Regions from separate parts of the Verrucosispora sp. TAA-831 genome, predicted to be linked through region 2. Evidence: riboswitches for the same ligand, from Rfam matches in the RefSeq annotation. Region 2 holds a riboswitch; each other region holds the start of a gene.
What was found. A riboswitch is a leader RNA that binds a small molecule or an ion and turns the genes downstream of it on or off. The one in region 2 is predicted to bind cobalamin.

Region 1: linked by a shared signal. The riboswitch ahead of ACQVFL_RS16925 (ribonucleoside-diphosphate reductase subunit alpha) and the one ahead of ACQVFL_RS19465 (ABC transporter substrate-binding protein) in region 2 are both predicted to bind cobalamin.
Region 3: linked by a shared signal. The riboswitch ahead of ACQVFL_RS17040 (peptidase) and the one ahead of ACQVFL_RS19465 (ABC transporter substrate-binding protein) in region 2 are both predicted to bind cobalamin.
Region 4: linked by a shared signal. The riboswitch ahead of ACQVFL_RS12425 (energy-coupling factor ABC transporter permease) and the one ahead of ACQVFL_RS19465 (ABC transporter substrate-binding protein) in region 2 are both predicted to bind cobalamin.

Annotation. Positions count from the first base shown of each region.
Region 1 is NZ_CP192240.1:3,755,339-3,758,913, forward strand. Features, by position in the region: gene ACQVFL_RS16925 (ribonucleoside-diphosphate reductase subunit alpha) at 1-1,219, opposite strand, end outside; cobalamin riboswitch at 1,357-1,564, opposite strand; gene ACQVFL_RS16930 (amino acid adenylation domain-containing protein) at 1,685-3,575, shown strand, end outside.
Region 2 is NZ_CP192240.1:4,357,708-4,361,282, reverse strand. Features, by position in the region: gene ACQVFL_RS19475 (SDR family NAD(P)-dependent oxidoreductase) at 1-192, opposite strand, end outside; gene ACQVFL_RS19470 (ArsR/SmtB family transcription factor) at 556-927, shown strand; cobalamin riboswitch at 1,079-1,270, shown strand; gene ACQVFL_RS19465 (ABC transporter substrate-binding protein) at 1,301-2,284, shown strand; gene ACQVFL_RS19460 (FecCD family ABC transporter permease) at 2,335-3,345, shown strand; gene ACQVFL_RS19455 (ABC transporter ATP-binding protein) at 3,345-3,575, shown strand, end outside.
Region 3 is NZ_CP192240.1:3,790,958-3,794,532, reverse strand. Features, by position in the region: gene ACQVFL_RS17050 (hypothetical protein) at 1-815, opposite strand, end outside; gene ACQVFL_RS17045 (DUF4240 domain-containing protein) at 1,191-1,730, opposite strand; cobalamin riboswitch at 1,834-1,962, shown strand; gene ACQVFL_RS17040 (peptidase) at 2,062-3,117, shown strand; gene ACQVFL_RS17035 (hypothetical protein) at 3,159-3,575, shown strand, end outside.
Region 4 is NZ_CP192240.1:2,732,384-2,735,958, reverse strand. Features, by position in the region: gene ACQVFL_RS12440 (energy-coupling factor ABC transporter ATP-binding protein) at 1-346, opposite strand, end outside; gene cbiQ (cobalt ECF transporter T component CbiQ) at 343-1,086, opposite strand; gene ACQVFL_RS12430 (energy-coupling factor ABC transporter substrate-binding protein) at 1,086-1,415, opposite strand; gene ACQVFL_RS12425 (energy-coupling factor ABC transporter permease) at 1,412-2,104, opposite strand; cobalamin riboswitch at 2,135-2,309, opposite strand; gene ACQVFL_RS12420 (DUF2267 domain-containing protein) at 2,435-2,839, shown strand; gene ACQVFL_RS12415 (roadblock/LC7 domain-containing protein) at 2,844-3,263, opposite strand; gene ACQVFL_RS12410 (hypothetical protein) at 3,561-3,575, shown strand, end outside.

The DNA of each region.
Region 1 (3,575 bases), 600 kb from region 2:
TCTGCGCGAGCGTCCGCATCATCCGGCCGTACAGGTCGCGGGCCTTGACGGTCTTGACCGCTTTCTTCTCGGCCGCCCGGTACGCCTCGTCGAACTCCTCGCCGAACAGGTCGGGCAGCTCGGGGGCGTCCGACGGGTCGACGAGCGACCAGTCGCCGTCCGCCTCGACGCGCCGCATGAACTCGTCCGGGATCCAGTTGGCGAGGTTCAGGTTGTGCGTCCGCCGGGACTCCTCGCCGGTGTTGTCCCGCAGTTCGAGGAACTCCTCCACGTCCGGGTGCCACGGTTCGAGGTAGACGCAGGCCGCGCCCTTGCGACGGCCGCCCTGGTTGACCGCGGCCACCCCGGCGTCCAGCGTCTTGAGGAACGGCACGATGCCGTTCGACCTGCCGTTGGTGCCCCGGATCAGGGCGCCCCGACCGCGTACCCGGGACCAGGAGATGCCGATGCCGCCGGAGAACTTGGACAACTTCGCGACCTGGTGGTAGCGCTCGTAGATGGAGTCGAGTTCGTCGCGCGGCGAGTCGACCAGGAAGCACGAGGACATCTGGGTGTGCCGGGTGCCGGAGTTGAACAGCGTCGGCGAGCTGGGCAGGTAGGCCAGGCTGGACATGAGTCGGTAGAAGCCGATCGCCTCGCCGGGCGTCTGCGACAGGCCGCAGGCGACGCGCAACAGCCAGTACTGCGGCGTCTCCACCACGAGCCGGGTCTGCGGGTGCCGCAGCAGGTAGCGGTCGGCGACCGTGCGCAGCCCGAAGTACTCGAAGCGCAGGTCCCCCGCCGGGTCGACGGCGTCGTCCAGCTTGCGCGCGTTGCGGGCCACGAACGCGGCGGTGTCGTCGCCGATCAGGCCCAGGCCGTGTGCGTACCGGATGGACTGGCTGAAGCTGGCGACCTGTTGCCCACGGACCTCCTTGTCCACGTACGCGGCCAGCAGCCGGGCCGCCAGCTTCGAGTACTGCGGCTCCTCACCGATCAGTTCGGCCGCGGTCTGGATGGACAGCTTGTCCATCTCGGCCGTGGTCGCGCCGTCGTACAGCCCGCTGATGGTCTTGGTGGCCACCCGCAGCGGGTCGATCTCGTCCAGGTCGGCGACCCACCGCTCCACCGCCTTGACGATCTTGTTGACGTCCACCGGCTCGGTGTCGCCGTTCCGCTTGCGGACCTGCATGACGTGCCGGCGTTGCTCCGGCCCCGCCTGCTCCTGGGTCACCGTCATGTTCCCCCTCCTCACGCCTGTCCCCGAGATCGTCGGGTCCGCGCGGGAGGACGCCGCCGGTCATCCGACGGCACTGCTGCCGTGACTGACCAGCTCCTGGCGTCGGCCGTCCCACGCGGCCTTCGACCGCCGCACACGTCGCGTGCGGCGCGCTGGCAGGTCTTCGGACTCGTGGGCCTGGTGCTCGCGCCTACTGGCCGTCGCTTCCCAGACCTGGCGGGTCCAGTGCGTGATGACGGCGGTCGTTCCCACTCACCGCTGCGGGGCAGTCCCGGATTCCCACCGGGTTCCCTCTTGCCTCGACCGTCGTGGAGCGGCGGCCGAACCAGCTACGGGGCACACCATATATGGGTGCGGTGCGGAGATGGCAACACCAGATGCTGTGCCGGGCGTGTCGCGTGCCAGATGTCGGGCATCCCGCCGACCGTCGGCCGGGTACTCGATCATGCCCACTAGCATCGTCGCGTGCAGACAGCGGCCGGACCCGGCGACCGACGGGCACTGCTCGACATCCTCGTCCGGGCCGCGGATCGGACGCCCGACCAGGTGATCGTGCACGTGCGCGAGGACGGCACCGAGCGCACCGTGACCGTCCGGCAGTTGCGGGACGAGTCGCTGCGGGTGGCGGGTGGCTACCGCGCGGCCGGAGTGATCCCGGGCACGCCGGTGATCCTGGTCGCCGACGCCGGGGACGACTTCCAGCCACTGTTCTGGGGTGCGCTCGCCGCCGGGCTGGTCCCGGTGCCGCTGCCGCCCGAACCGGCCCGGGTACGGGCCGTCCGCGAGCTGCTCGCCGACGCGGTGACCGTGGTGGACGACACCACCGGGGCGGTCGCCGACGGGCTGGCCGGACCGGTGCTGCGGCTGGCCGACCTGCGGACCGGCGCCCCACCGGAGGAGCTGTTCGCCGCCGACCCCACCGACGTGGCGTTCCTCCAGTTCTCCTCCGGCAGCACGGGCACGCCCCGCGGGGTGGAGTTGACCCACGCCAACGTGCTGGCCAATGTGGAGCAGTCCCGGCTGGCCAGTGGCGCCGGGCCGGACGACGTCCTGGTCACCTGGATGCCGTACTTCCACGACATGGGGTTGATCGGTACGCATCTGACCCCGCTCGCCATCGGGTGCACGCAGGTTCGGGTACCCCCGTTGGCGTTCGCGAAGCGCCCGGCGCTGTGGTTCACCGCCGCGCACCGACACCGTGCGACCCTGTTGTCGGCGGCGAACTTCGCGCTGGCGCTGGCGGTCCGCCGGGTCCCGACGGACCTCCTCGCCACGCTGGACCTGAGCCGGGTCCGGTGCGTGGTGGTGGGTGCGGAACCCATCTCCCCCACGGTGTGGCGGGCCTTCCTGGCGCACGTACGCCCGGCCGGGCTCGCCCCAGCCGCCCTGCGACCGGTGTACGGCCTGGCGGAGGCGACCCTCGCGGTGACCTTCCCGCCGCCCGGGGAGGTCGCCGCGCCGCTGGTGCTGGACCGGGCCGCGCTGAGCCAGGGCCGGGCGGTGACCACCGGGCCGGGTACGCACGCGGTGGAGCTGATGGACCTGGGACACCCGGTGCCCGGCTGCGAGGTACGCGTCGTCGACGAGCGGCACCGGCCGCTGCCCGAGGGTCGGGTGGGCCTGATCGAGGTACGCGGCCCGAACGTGGCGCGCGGCTACCACCGGGACCCGCAGGCCAGCCGGGAGACCTTCGTGGACGGTTGGCTGCGCACCGGTGACCTGGGTTTCCAGCGCGCCGGTCGGCTCTGCGTGACCGGCCGCGCGAAGGACGTCGTCTTCGTCAACGGCCGGACGTTCCACGCTCCCGACCTGGAGGCGGTGGCCGCCGCTACTGTCGGGTTGCCGGCCACGGCGACGGCGGTGGTCGGCTGCACCGACCCGGACAGCGGCGGCGAGCGGATCGTGGTGTTCGTGGCCTGGGCCCGTCCGCCCGCCGGGGCGACCGGGGTGCTCGACGCCACACGGGCCCGGGTGGCCGAGGCGGCCGGGCACGACGACGTGCGGGTGCTGCCGCTGCCGCCGGGCGCGTTCGCCCGGACCACCAGCGGCAAGCTGCGGCGGCGACGGATGCGCGAGCGCTACCTGGCCGGCGACTTCGCCGACCGGGAACGCCGCTGGCACCCGGCGGCGACCGGCCTGCCGGCGACGTCCGCGTCCGGCGACACACCCCCGGCGGCACCCGCGAACACGCACCCGGCAGGGCAGTCGGAGGCGTGCCCGTCGGACGACTCGGGGCCGGTGTCCCGCCGACGGGTCGAGCAGGTCGTCCGGGCGGTCTGGGCGCGGGTGCTGGACCGGCCCGCCGACACCATCGCGGCGGACGACCGGTTCCTGGCCATCGGCGGTTCGTCGCTCA
Region 2 (3,575 bases):
GGCATCCCGTCGGTCCTCACGTCGCCGTTGCTTGATCATTTTGTAGAGCTTCGCGGTGGCCCGCTGCACCCGCACCACGTCGGGATGATCGGGAGGCAGATCCTCCAACGCCTCGAAGACGCTGAGACAGGTCTCCAGTTGGGTCGGGTCAATGCGGTATTGACCGTTCTTCGCAATCTTGTCCGCCGTCATGCCGTCGATGTCCCGTTCCCTGCGCCGGATCCGTCCGGTCGACCCCACGTCCGACCCGGAACTGTACGCACCGGGCGGGCTCCGACGCATCCCGCGCCTGTTCGCCGGCCCGAAGACCGTCGCCACCCGTGACCCTCCGCGATGGAGGCACCGGCGACGCAGTCGCGCAGCGCGACGATGAGCGCCTCGATGTCGTCTGCGCCGAGCCCGGTGTCGCACCGCAGGCGGAGGTACTTGCCTGCCTCCGAGGAGTTCACGACTCCCCCCGGCGGGGGTACGGCGATGTCCGGTGGCGGGCAGCCGCACGAACTCCGGGTGATCCTGCCCTCGTTCACCAGCGGATCGACGGGGTGTGCTGCAACGATGCAAGGCGTGGGAACTGTGAAGACTGCGCCGCCCGCCATCTCGCCCCTCGCCGGCGAGCCGATCAAGCGTGCCGACGCCGAACGGCTCGCGGGGGTGCTGAAGGCGTTCGCCGACCCGGCCCGGCTACGACTGCTCAGCCTGATCCAGTCGGCTCCCGAGGGAGAGGCGTCGGTCAGCGACCTCACCGAGCCGCTCGGACTCTCCCAGCCGACCGTCAGTCACCACCTGCGGATCCTCACCGAGGCCGGCCTGCTCGAACGTGACAAGCGCGGCGTCTGGGCGTACTACCGCCTGGTGCCGTCCGCGATCGCCGCGGTCGCCGACCTGTTGACCCCACCGCGCAAGCGAGCAGCGAAGAAGTCTCGCTGAGTTCGTCTCTGATCCAGGCGGTGCCGGCACCCCACCACCGCTGTGACACCGGGACCTGAGACGTTTCGAGGCGTCCTGGTGCGACACCGACGCTCGGTTGCACCGTCCGCCTGAACCCGCGTGCACTCCCGACCATGATCTAGGCCACGGTGACGGTGCTGCCTGCTTTGGTTAGGGTGGCCTCGCCGTGGTGTTCGGGAAGCCGGTGTGAGACCGGTGCGGCCCTCGCCACTGTGATCGGGATGCTGGAGGCCACGCAAGGTCACTGGGCGTAAGCCTGGGAAGGCCGGCCACCGGCGCACCACCCGTCAGCCAGGAGACCGGCCACGGCACCCGTACGACCGTCCACGAGGTGCTGGAAGGTGGTCCCGCTATGCGGTTCCCTGCGTCCTGGCGCGTTGCCGCGCCGCTCTCCATCGTGCTCGCCCTGCTCGGCGGATGCGCCACGACCGGCGACAGCGAGCCGGCTGCCACGGCCTCCGCCGCCGGGCCCGTCACACTCACCAACTGCGGCACCCCGGTCACGGTCCCGGGCCCTCCGGCGCGGGCGGTGACGATGAACCAGTCTGCCACCGAGATCATGCTGGCGCTCGGCCTGCAGGACCGGATGGCCGGCACCGCCTACCTCGACGACGAGGTGCTGCCCGAGTACGCCGCCGCGTACGCGCAGGTGCCCGTGCTGGCCAAGGAGTACCCGTCGAAGGAGAAGCTGCTCGACCTCGCCCCGGACTTCGTCTACGCCTCCTTCTCCAGCGCGTTCGGCGACGAGGGAGCAGGTGACCGCGCCGATTGGCAGAAACTCGGCGTGACCACGTACCTCTCCACCGCCGGCTGCCCGAAGGACACCCGGCCGGCGAAGCTGGCGATGGACGACGTGTTCACCGAGATCCGGGAGATCGCCGCGATCTTCGGCGTCGCGGAGCGGGCCGAGACGCTGATCGCCGACCAGAAGCAACGCATCGCGGACGTGTCGGCGGGTGCGAAGGGCGCGCGGGTGCTGTGGTGGGACGGCGGCAACGACGCGCCCAGTGCCGGCGCCTGCTGCGGCGGCCCGGCCATGATCATGTCTGCGGCCGGGGTCACCAACATCTTCGACGACCTGACCGGCAGTTGGGCCGACACCAACTGGGAGGCCGTCATCGAGCGCGACCCGGACGTCATCGTGCTCGTCGACGCGAGCTGGGACACCGCCGCCGCCAAGCAGGCGTTCCTCGAGAAGCACCCGGCGCTCAAGGACCTGCCCGCCGTCAGGGACAAGCGGTACGTCACCGTACCCTTCTCCGCCACCTCCGCCGGCGTGCGCAACGTGCTCGCCGTGGAGGCACTGGCCCGGGGCGTCGGCGGGATGAGCAACTGACCACCGTCACCACCCGGCCGGCACCGACCCCGCCCAAACCGACCCGGACGGTGCGACCGGCCGCCGCCGTGGTCGTACTCGCGGGTGTCCTGCTGTTGTCGGTGGCCGCGGCCGTGACGGTGGGGCCGGCAGACCTCTCACTGGGCACCGTGTGGCGGGTCGTCACCGGTCATCTCGGCCTGGCCAGTTCCGACGTGCCGCTGCTGCGCGACCACATCGTGTGGGAACTGCGGCTGCCGAGGGTCCTGGGCGCCGCCATGGTCGGGGCCGGCCTCGCCGCCTGCGGCGCCGTCATGCAGACCGTCACCCGCAACCCGCTCGCCGACCCGTACCTGTTGGGTGTCTCCTCCGGCGCGTCGCTGGGGGCCGTCGCCGTCCTCGTCCTGGGACTCGGCGCGGGCGCGGCGGCGCTCACCGGGGGAGCGTTCGTGGGGGCGCTCGCCGCGTTCGCCGTCGTGGTCGCCGCCGCCGGCCGGCGAGCGGTGCTGCGACCCACCCGGGTGGTGCTGGCCGGCGTCGCCGTCGCGCAGATGTGCGCCGCGCTGACGACATTCGTGATCATCTGGGCGGCCCAGCCGCACGCGACCCAGAGCATCACCTTCTGGCTGTCCGGCTCGCTCGCCCGCGTGGACTGGACCGCCCTGGCGTGGGCGACGCCGCTGCTCGCGACGGGGTTCGCCGTGATCCTCCGGTTCGCCCGCGCGCTCAACGCGTTCGCGTTCGGCGAGGAGGCCGCCGCCGCCCTCGGCGTGGACGTGCGGCGTGTCCGATGGCTGCTCCTGGTCACCACGGCGCTGCTGACCGCCGTGCTGGTCTCGATCAGCGGCGCGATCGGGTTCGTCGGGCTGATCCTGCCGCACGCCGTGCGGCGGTTCACCGGCCCCGATCACCGGCGGCTGCTGCCGGTCGTCGTCCTCGCCGGAGCGATCTTCCTGATCTGGGTGGACACCGCGGCCCGGACCCTGTTCGACCCCCGCGAGCTACCGGTGGGCGTGCTGACCGCCCTGATCGGGGTGCCCGCGTTCGTGCTACTGCTGCGCCGAGGGGACCGGAGCACCTGATGCTGGAGATCCACGACGTCTCGTGGTCGGTGCCGGCCGCTCGACTCCTCGACGGGGTGACCTGCTCGGCGCCGCGCGGCACCCTGGTCGGACTGCTCGGCCCCAACGGGTCCGGCAAGACCACCCTGCTGCGGGTCGTCGCCGGGTTGATCGCCCCCGGATCCGGAACCGTGACCGTCGCCGGCGACGACGTGGCCGGGCTGCCGCGTGCCACCGCCGCACGACGGATG
Region 3 (3,575 bases), 570 kb from region 2:
AACAGGAACGTCTGCCAGATGATCCGGACCAGGTACGTGAACAGCAGCGCCGTGAGCAGCAGCGCGCCCCACTCCGGCAGTTGCAGGTAGCCCTGCCGGCCCGCCCAGAGGGCGAAGACGAAGGCCGAGGCGAGCACGCCGTCCACCAGGGTCCCGGCGATGAACGCGACGAAGCGTTGCCGCTTCGGCGCCATCCAGATCGTGCTCATGTCGGTCTGGACCACCAGGATGTACATCTGGTTGCCGATGACGAGCCGCGACGGTACGCCCGCCGCCCGCGCCGCGACCATGTGCGCGGCCTCGTGGATCGCGACCCCGACCAGGGTGAGGATGAACGTCGCCCAGGTCAGCGCCGCGAAGTGGATGGGGAACAGCAGCGTCTCGCCGGGCGTGGGCAGCAGGTCGGGATCGTCGGCGGCGAGGTACACACCACCCGCGATGACCAGGACGCAGAGCAGCAGCACGGGCAGGCTGACCATGCGGCGGGCCACCGTCGGGCTGAGCCAGTTCAGGCTCCAACTGCGCCGGGGGCGGGACGTCGCGGCCGGAGCGGGGGCCGGGGCCGGGGCGGGTGCAGCGGCCCCGCCGTCGACCTCGACGAAACCCTCGTCGCCCAGCGCGTCCAGGAAGTCGGTGATGTCGGGCGTCTCGGCGTACTTCTGTTCGTACTGGCGGACCGCCTCGCCCACCGAGTTGCCGGCGGCCAGCGAGTGGAGCAGATCCAGCCCTTCGGCGGGGATCGACAGGAACACCTGCCGCTCGACGTCGCCGATGATGACGGTGTCGCCCTCCGCTCGGTGGTCGAACGGGCGCACGCGGACAAGTGTGTCTGGTGGGTAGCCGGCCATGGTCAGTCGTCCTTTTCGCTCATCTCATCCGGGTCGTTGAAGGCCGGCACCCGGAGTTGCCGTCCGGGTGCCGGCCTTCAGGTGTGTCACCGTCAGGAGACGACACACGCAGCGGCGACAGCGCTGGTCTTCACCGACTCCAGCCGGCGAACCGTGAGCTTCTTCATGAGAATCACCTCCCTCGCGACATCGGGCAGCACTACGGTGCCGGTCGCGAGGGAGATCGTCTGCTCACTTATGTGCATACGCCGATAGCGTGTGTGTGGCATTGAGCGAATCGAACCGAACATACCTCACAAGCGACGTCGGTCCGGTGGTGTCCTGGTCGTGCCGACCCGTGCGCTACGCGTCGGCCCAGCCGGCCGGATTCGTGCACGACTCCCGGCTGATCCCCGAGCCGGTGTCCGGCCAGTCGCCGAACCGCTCGTGGTGCAGGTGGGAGAAGAGGTAGCAGAAGCCCTCGCAGCCGGCGTCGGGCACCGCCGTCACCGGATTCGCCTTGACCGCCTCGTAGAACTCCCGGCCCAGCGCCACGATGTGGCCGCGCGCGTACAGGAAACCGTCGTCGGAGCCGTCGATGATCTCGTGGATGTCGGCGCGGTCGATGTCGTACAGCTTGCGCTCGACCACCCGGTCGAGGGCGACCAGCTCGGCGCGGGGCAGCTCGGTGGAGAGCCGACGTAGTTCGGCGACGAAGGGGTCGAGCCACCGGTCCATGGCGTACCCGTCGTCGTGCGCGGGATCGCGGTCGACCAGGGCGCGACGCAGCGCCGCCTGCTCCGGACCCAGTCCGGCCCACGCCTGCTCCACCAGCGCCCAGAAGCGGTCCTCCTCCTCGGCCGTCGGCAGCGTCGGGGAGACCTCAAGATCACTGTTCGTCATGGTCGGACGATAACCGCGAGCACCGACAGTGGGAGCCGACGTGACGCACCGCGTGCGACCGGTCGCACATTGACAGCGGCGGCGGGAGCCGACCAGACTGGCCCGACAATTCCACAGCCGCGGTCACGTGTGGGGGAAGTCCGGTCGAAGTCCGGCGCTGGCCCGCAACGGTGGGCCGCCGGGGGTTACCCCGGTGGCGAGCCCGAATACCCGACGTGTCCGCGAGTCCCTGCTCCTCACCCGTCGTGGCCCACGGGTCGGAGGCCGGCCAGCCACGTCCTGACGGGCGGGCCGGGTTCCTGACGACCGCCGGGCCGGAAAGGCGCGCCCGATGGTCGTCCGCCTGAGCCGGTACCGCCTGCTCACCCTCCTCTGCGGCGTGTTCGCCGCTCTCACCCTCACCCTGACTCTCACCGGTCCGGCGACCGCCGCCCCCGTCCAGGTGGGTAGCGTCCGGTCCGACGCCGCCGCCGGTTGGCTGGCCCGCCAACTGGTCGACGGGGAACGATTCGAGACCGTCTTCGACGGCGTCGCGTACCCGGACCAGGGGTTGACCCTCGACGCGGTCCTCGCCTTCGCCGCCGCCGGTGTCGCCGACGACTTCGGTGCGTCCGCGCTGGACTGGGTCACCCGCCCGGACGTCCGCGACGGCTACGTCGGCGACGGCACCACCGAGGCGTACGCGGGCGCGACCGCCAAGCTCGCCCTCGCCGTCGCGGTACGCGGCGGCGACCCGACCGACGTCGGCGGGGTGGACCTGATCGCCCGGCTGCGCGGGTTGCAGGCGCCCGACGGCCGGTTCACCGACCGGTCGGCGTGGGGCGACTACAGCAACACGTTCAGCCAGTCCTTCGCGATCCTCGCGTTGCGTCGGACCGCAGCGGGTACGCCCCCCTCGGCCGCCGGGTGGCTGGTCGGCACCCGGTGCCCGGACGGTGGTTACCCGGTGCTGCCGGCGCAGCCGGTCTGTAGCTCTGACGTGGACGCCACCGCCCTCGTGGCGCAGGCGTTGCGGGCCGCCGGACGGCACTCCGCCGCCGCCGCGGCACTGCACTGGCTGGTGTCGGTGCAGCGGGTCGACGGCGGCTTCGCCAACGCCGACGGGATTGCCAACGCCAACAGCACCGGGCTGGCGGCGCAGGCGCTACGCGACGGTGGCCGACCGCTGTCCTGGCTGCGGGCCCGGATCTTCCTGGCCGGGTTGCAGGTCGGCTGCGGCGCGCCGACAGCCGACCGGGGGGCCGTCGACTTCGACGGCGGCACCTTCGACCCGGGCACCGCCACCCGCGCCACCGCCCAGGCCGTCCTCGGTCTCACCGGCACCGGGTACGCACGGCTCTCGTCTGCCGGTGCCGCCACCGGCGCACCCACCCTGCCCTGCCCCTGAACCACAAACCGATCCCCGTTCCCCCAGACGAAGGAGCGCCCATGTCCCATGTCCAGAGTCCCGCCCGCCGGTGGTTCGCCGGCCTGTTGGCAGCGGCCGTCGTCGCGCTCGGCCTGATCGCCGTCGAACCGTCGCCGCGCGCCGCCCACGCCGCCGCCTGCACCGGCACGACGGGGGTCACCGTCGTGGTCGACTACGGTCCGCTCGGTGGCGGCGTCCAGGTGGCGTGCGCGCTCGGCGACCCGGCCACCGGACTGGCCGCCCTCCAGGGCGCCGGCTTCGCGGTGACCGGTACCCAGCGGTGGGGCCTGGCGTTCATCTGCCGGATCAACGGCCAGCCGACCGCCGCCACCGAGCCCTGCGTGAACACCCCGCCCGCCAGCGCCTACTGGTCCTACTGGCACGCCTCCGGCAGCGGCGCTACCTGGACCTACAGCACGCTGGGCGCGACCAGCTAC
Region 4 (3,575 bases), 1.6 Mb from region 2:
CCTGGAAGACGGTCGCGGCGAACAACTGGTCGTCGGGATCCTGGAGCACCAACTGCACCTGCTGGCGGACGTCGAGCAGCCCGGCCCGGGTCCGACGCAGCGGCACCCCGCCGACCAGCACCGTGCCCGAGTCGACGGCCGACGCGCCGACCATCAGCCGGAACAGGGTCGTCTTGCCGCCGCCGTTGGGTCCCAGCACGGCCATCCGCCGCCCGGCTGGCACCCGCAGGTCGACGTCGGTCAGCACCGGACGGTCCGCCTCGTACCCGAAGCTGACCCCGCGCAGCTCCAGCAGCGGCGGGTCGCCGACCTCGCGCAGCTCCGACAGGGGCGGGTCGCCGCTCACCCGAACACCACCAGCAGCCGGGTGGACAGCACCACCGCCGCCAACAGCAACACGGTGACCGCCAGGAACGCCACCGACGGTTGCCGCACCTCGGTGCGTACCGCCAACGAGCCGGTGTAACCGCGCAGCGCCAACCCCTCCTCCCACCGCCGGGCCAGCGAGAACGCCCGGACGAAGACCGCGCCGGCCTGCCCGGCCAGCGACCGGTAGGTGCTGGCCCAGGTCCGGTAGCCCAGCCGGGCCGCCTGGGCCTGCCGCACCGCGTGCACGCTCTCCAACAGCAGGAACAACATCCGGTAGATCAACGCGGCCACCTCGGTGACGGCGCTGGGCACCCCGAGACGCTGAAGCCGGGGCAGCACGTCGGCGAGCGGCGTGGTGGCGGCGAACAGCAGCAGACAGAGCAACGCGGCGCAGGCCCGACCGGCGGTCGTGGCGGCCGTCGCCACCCCCTCCGGTGCCCACCGCACACGCGTCGGGCCGGAGACCGCCACCAGCATCGGCACCGAACCGGTCAGGATGAACAACAGCGGGGTCCGGGCCGCCCGGACCAGCAGGCGCGGCGGCAACGCCGCCGGCCCGAGCAGCGCCACCGTCGCGGTCAGGCCCACCACCAGGGCGCCCGGCCACGGCGGCAGGAGCAGCGCACAACCCAGCAGCCCCAGGGCCAACAGGGCCTTCTCCGCCGGGTGGCGGCACCGCCAGGGGCTGGCGTACGCCGCCACGTCCAACGCGAGCACTAGTCGGTGGTCTTCTCCCCGGTCGCGGACTGCTCGCCACGCAGCCGCTGCCGGGTCCGGGCGACCCCGAAGTAGTAGCCGAGGAAACCGGCCCCGAGGGCGGCCTGGAGCGCGAACAACGCCGACTCGATCTCACCCGACGGCGGCTCGTAGATCGAGCTGAACCACGGCTCGTAGTCGGGATGGTCGTTGACGATCGCCTCCTCGGCGAGGGCGTCGGCACCGGTGAACGGCTCATCGCCGCTGCCCAGCCCCAGCACCAGCGGCGCCACCGCCAACGCCACCACGGCGAGCAGCAACAACAGGTTGGTCCGGCCGAACGACTTCACGCCACCGCTCCCTCGGTCGTCGGGGCCGGACGGCGCAGTACGCCGAGCCGGCGGAGTTCCTGCGGACTCACCCGGACCAGCAACCGCACCACCAGGACGGTGAGCAGCCCCTCGCTGATCGCCAGCGGGATCTGGGTGACCGCGAAGATGGACCCGAACTTGGCAAGCGCGCCGACGAAGCCCGAATCCGGGTCGGGGAAGGCCAACGCGAGCTGCGCACTGGTCACGCAGTAGGTCGCCAGATCGGCCAGGGCGGCGGCGAAGAACACCGAGATGCCGAGGCCGCCACCGAGCCGGCGGACCAGCGCGTACACGCCGAAGGCCACCCAGGGGCCGACGATGGCCATCGAGAAGACGTTCGCGCCGAGCGTGCTCAACCCGCCGTGCGCCAGCAGGAGTGCCTGGAACAGCAGCACGATCGTGCCGAGCACACTCATCACCGGTGCCCGGAACAGGATCGCCCCGAGCCCCACACCGGTCGGATGGGAACAGGAGCCGGTCACCGAAGGGATCTTCAGCGCCGACAGGACGAAGGTGAACGCCCCGGCCGCGCCGAGCAACAGCTTCGCGTCGGGATTCGCGCGGACCTGCTGGACCAGGTTGCGTGCACCGTGGATGACGAACGGCGTCGAGACCGCGAACCATGCCGCCGCCTGCACCGGTGGTAGGTAGCCCTCAGCGATGTGCATGAGTCGACCTCCCCTTCCAACACCTCGTGGACGAGATCACACGTCGGGGTCGGTCTCCTGGCTCCCGGATCGTCGCGAACTCCGGCCTTCCCAGGTCCTCCACGGACCCAGTGGCGTACAAGTCGGAGTGAACTCCCCGGTCACAGTGGCGAGGGCCGCGCCGGTCTCACACCGGCTTCCCATTACCGCGACGGCGAGACGTTATCCGTTCCGCGCACCGGCGCACAAGACTCGTCGATACCCCGACGACCGTACTCGGGTGAAGAGTGCCGTTTGTCACGACGATTCCCGGGTAGACGCCAGATCCGTTGCGAGAAAGGGGCCGGCGGGTTGGACGAGAACGAGTTCATCGACTCGGTGGCGAACCGCACCGGCGCGTCGACGGAGCAGGCGACCGCCATCGCGCGCGCAACCCTGACCACGCTGGCCGAGCGGATCGACGGAGGCGAGGCCCGGGACCTGGCCGAGCAACTCCCGGAAGGGCTGCGGGCGTACACGTTCGCGCCCAGCGAGACCGCCGAACGCTTCGGCCTCGACGTGTTCGTCCAACGCGTCGGCGGCCGGGCCGACGTCGACCCCGACCTGGCCGAGGCCGGCATCCGGGCGGTCCTGGACACCATTCGAGGTGACGTCGCCCCCGCCGCATACGACGACGTCATCGCGAACCTACCGGCCGAACTGTGGCAGGTGGCCAACCCGGCGCCGTCCTACGACGCGCAGCGCGACCGCGGCTAGCGGATCACCGGCCGGTCAGGTGGGGCGCCGGCTCCACGTACACCGGCAGGTGATCGCCGGCCTGCGCACAGAACAGGGCGACCTCGTACGCCATGTCCCCGACCTCCGCCGACCCGTCGATCCCGACGGTGAGGATCGCCCCGTTGCCGGCGGTGGCGTGGAACAGGAACGCCCGCGACATCTGCACCACCACCTGATGCAGCTCGCCGTTGCCGCACAATCGTGCGGCGGCCAGACCCAACGCCTGAAGCCCACAGACCACACTGGACAGTTGCTCGGCGATCTCCTCGTCGATGCCCCGCGAGGCCCCCAGCATGATGCCGTCCGGGGAGAGCACCACCGCGAACTTGGCACCGGGCACCCGATCCACGATGTCGTCGAGCGCGGCGTTGAGGTTCTCGGCGGTGACCAGGGCATGGGTCATAAGGCGCTGTCCTCTCGTCGAAACTCCTACGTTCGTACCAGAGAAGACGCGGTGTCAGGGGCCCTACGTTCCCCCGAACCTGTTCCCTGATCCCCCTAACGTACGACGCCGCTGGTCACCCTAATCGGACGGGTCGGACGTCACGGTCACACCGAGAACCGTTCCTCTGACCGACCGTGATGTAAGGAGGGGTCCCCTGCTAACGCCTCGTGCATAGCAGGGGACCCCTCCTTACATCCACACCTCGCCCGGCGGCCTCATGTCGCGGTGGTTGCCTACGGTGATCAGAATGGCGGGATGACGCGTACCCGC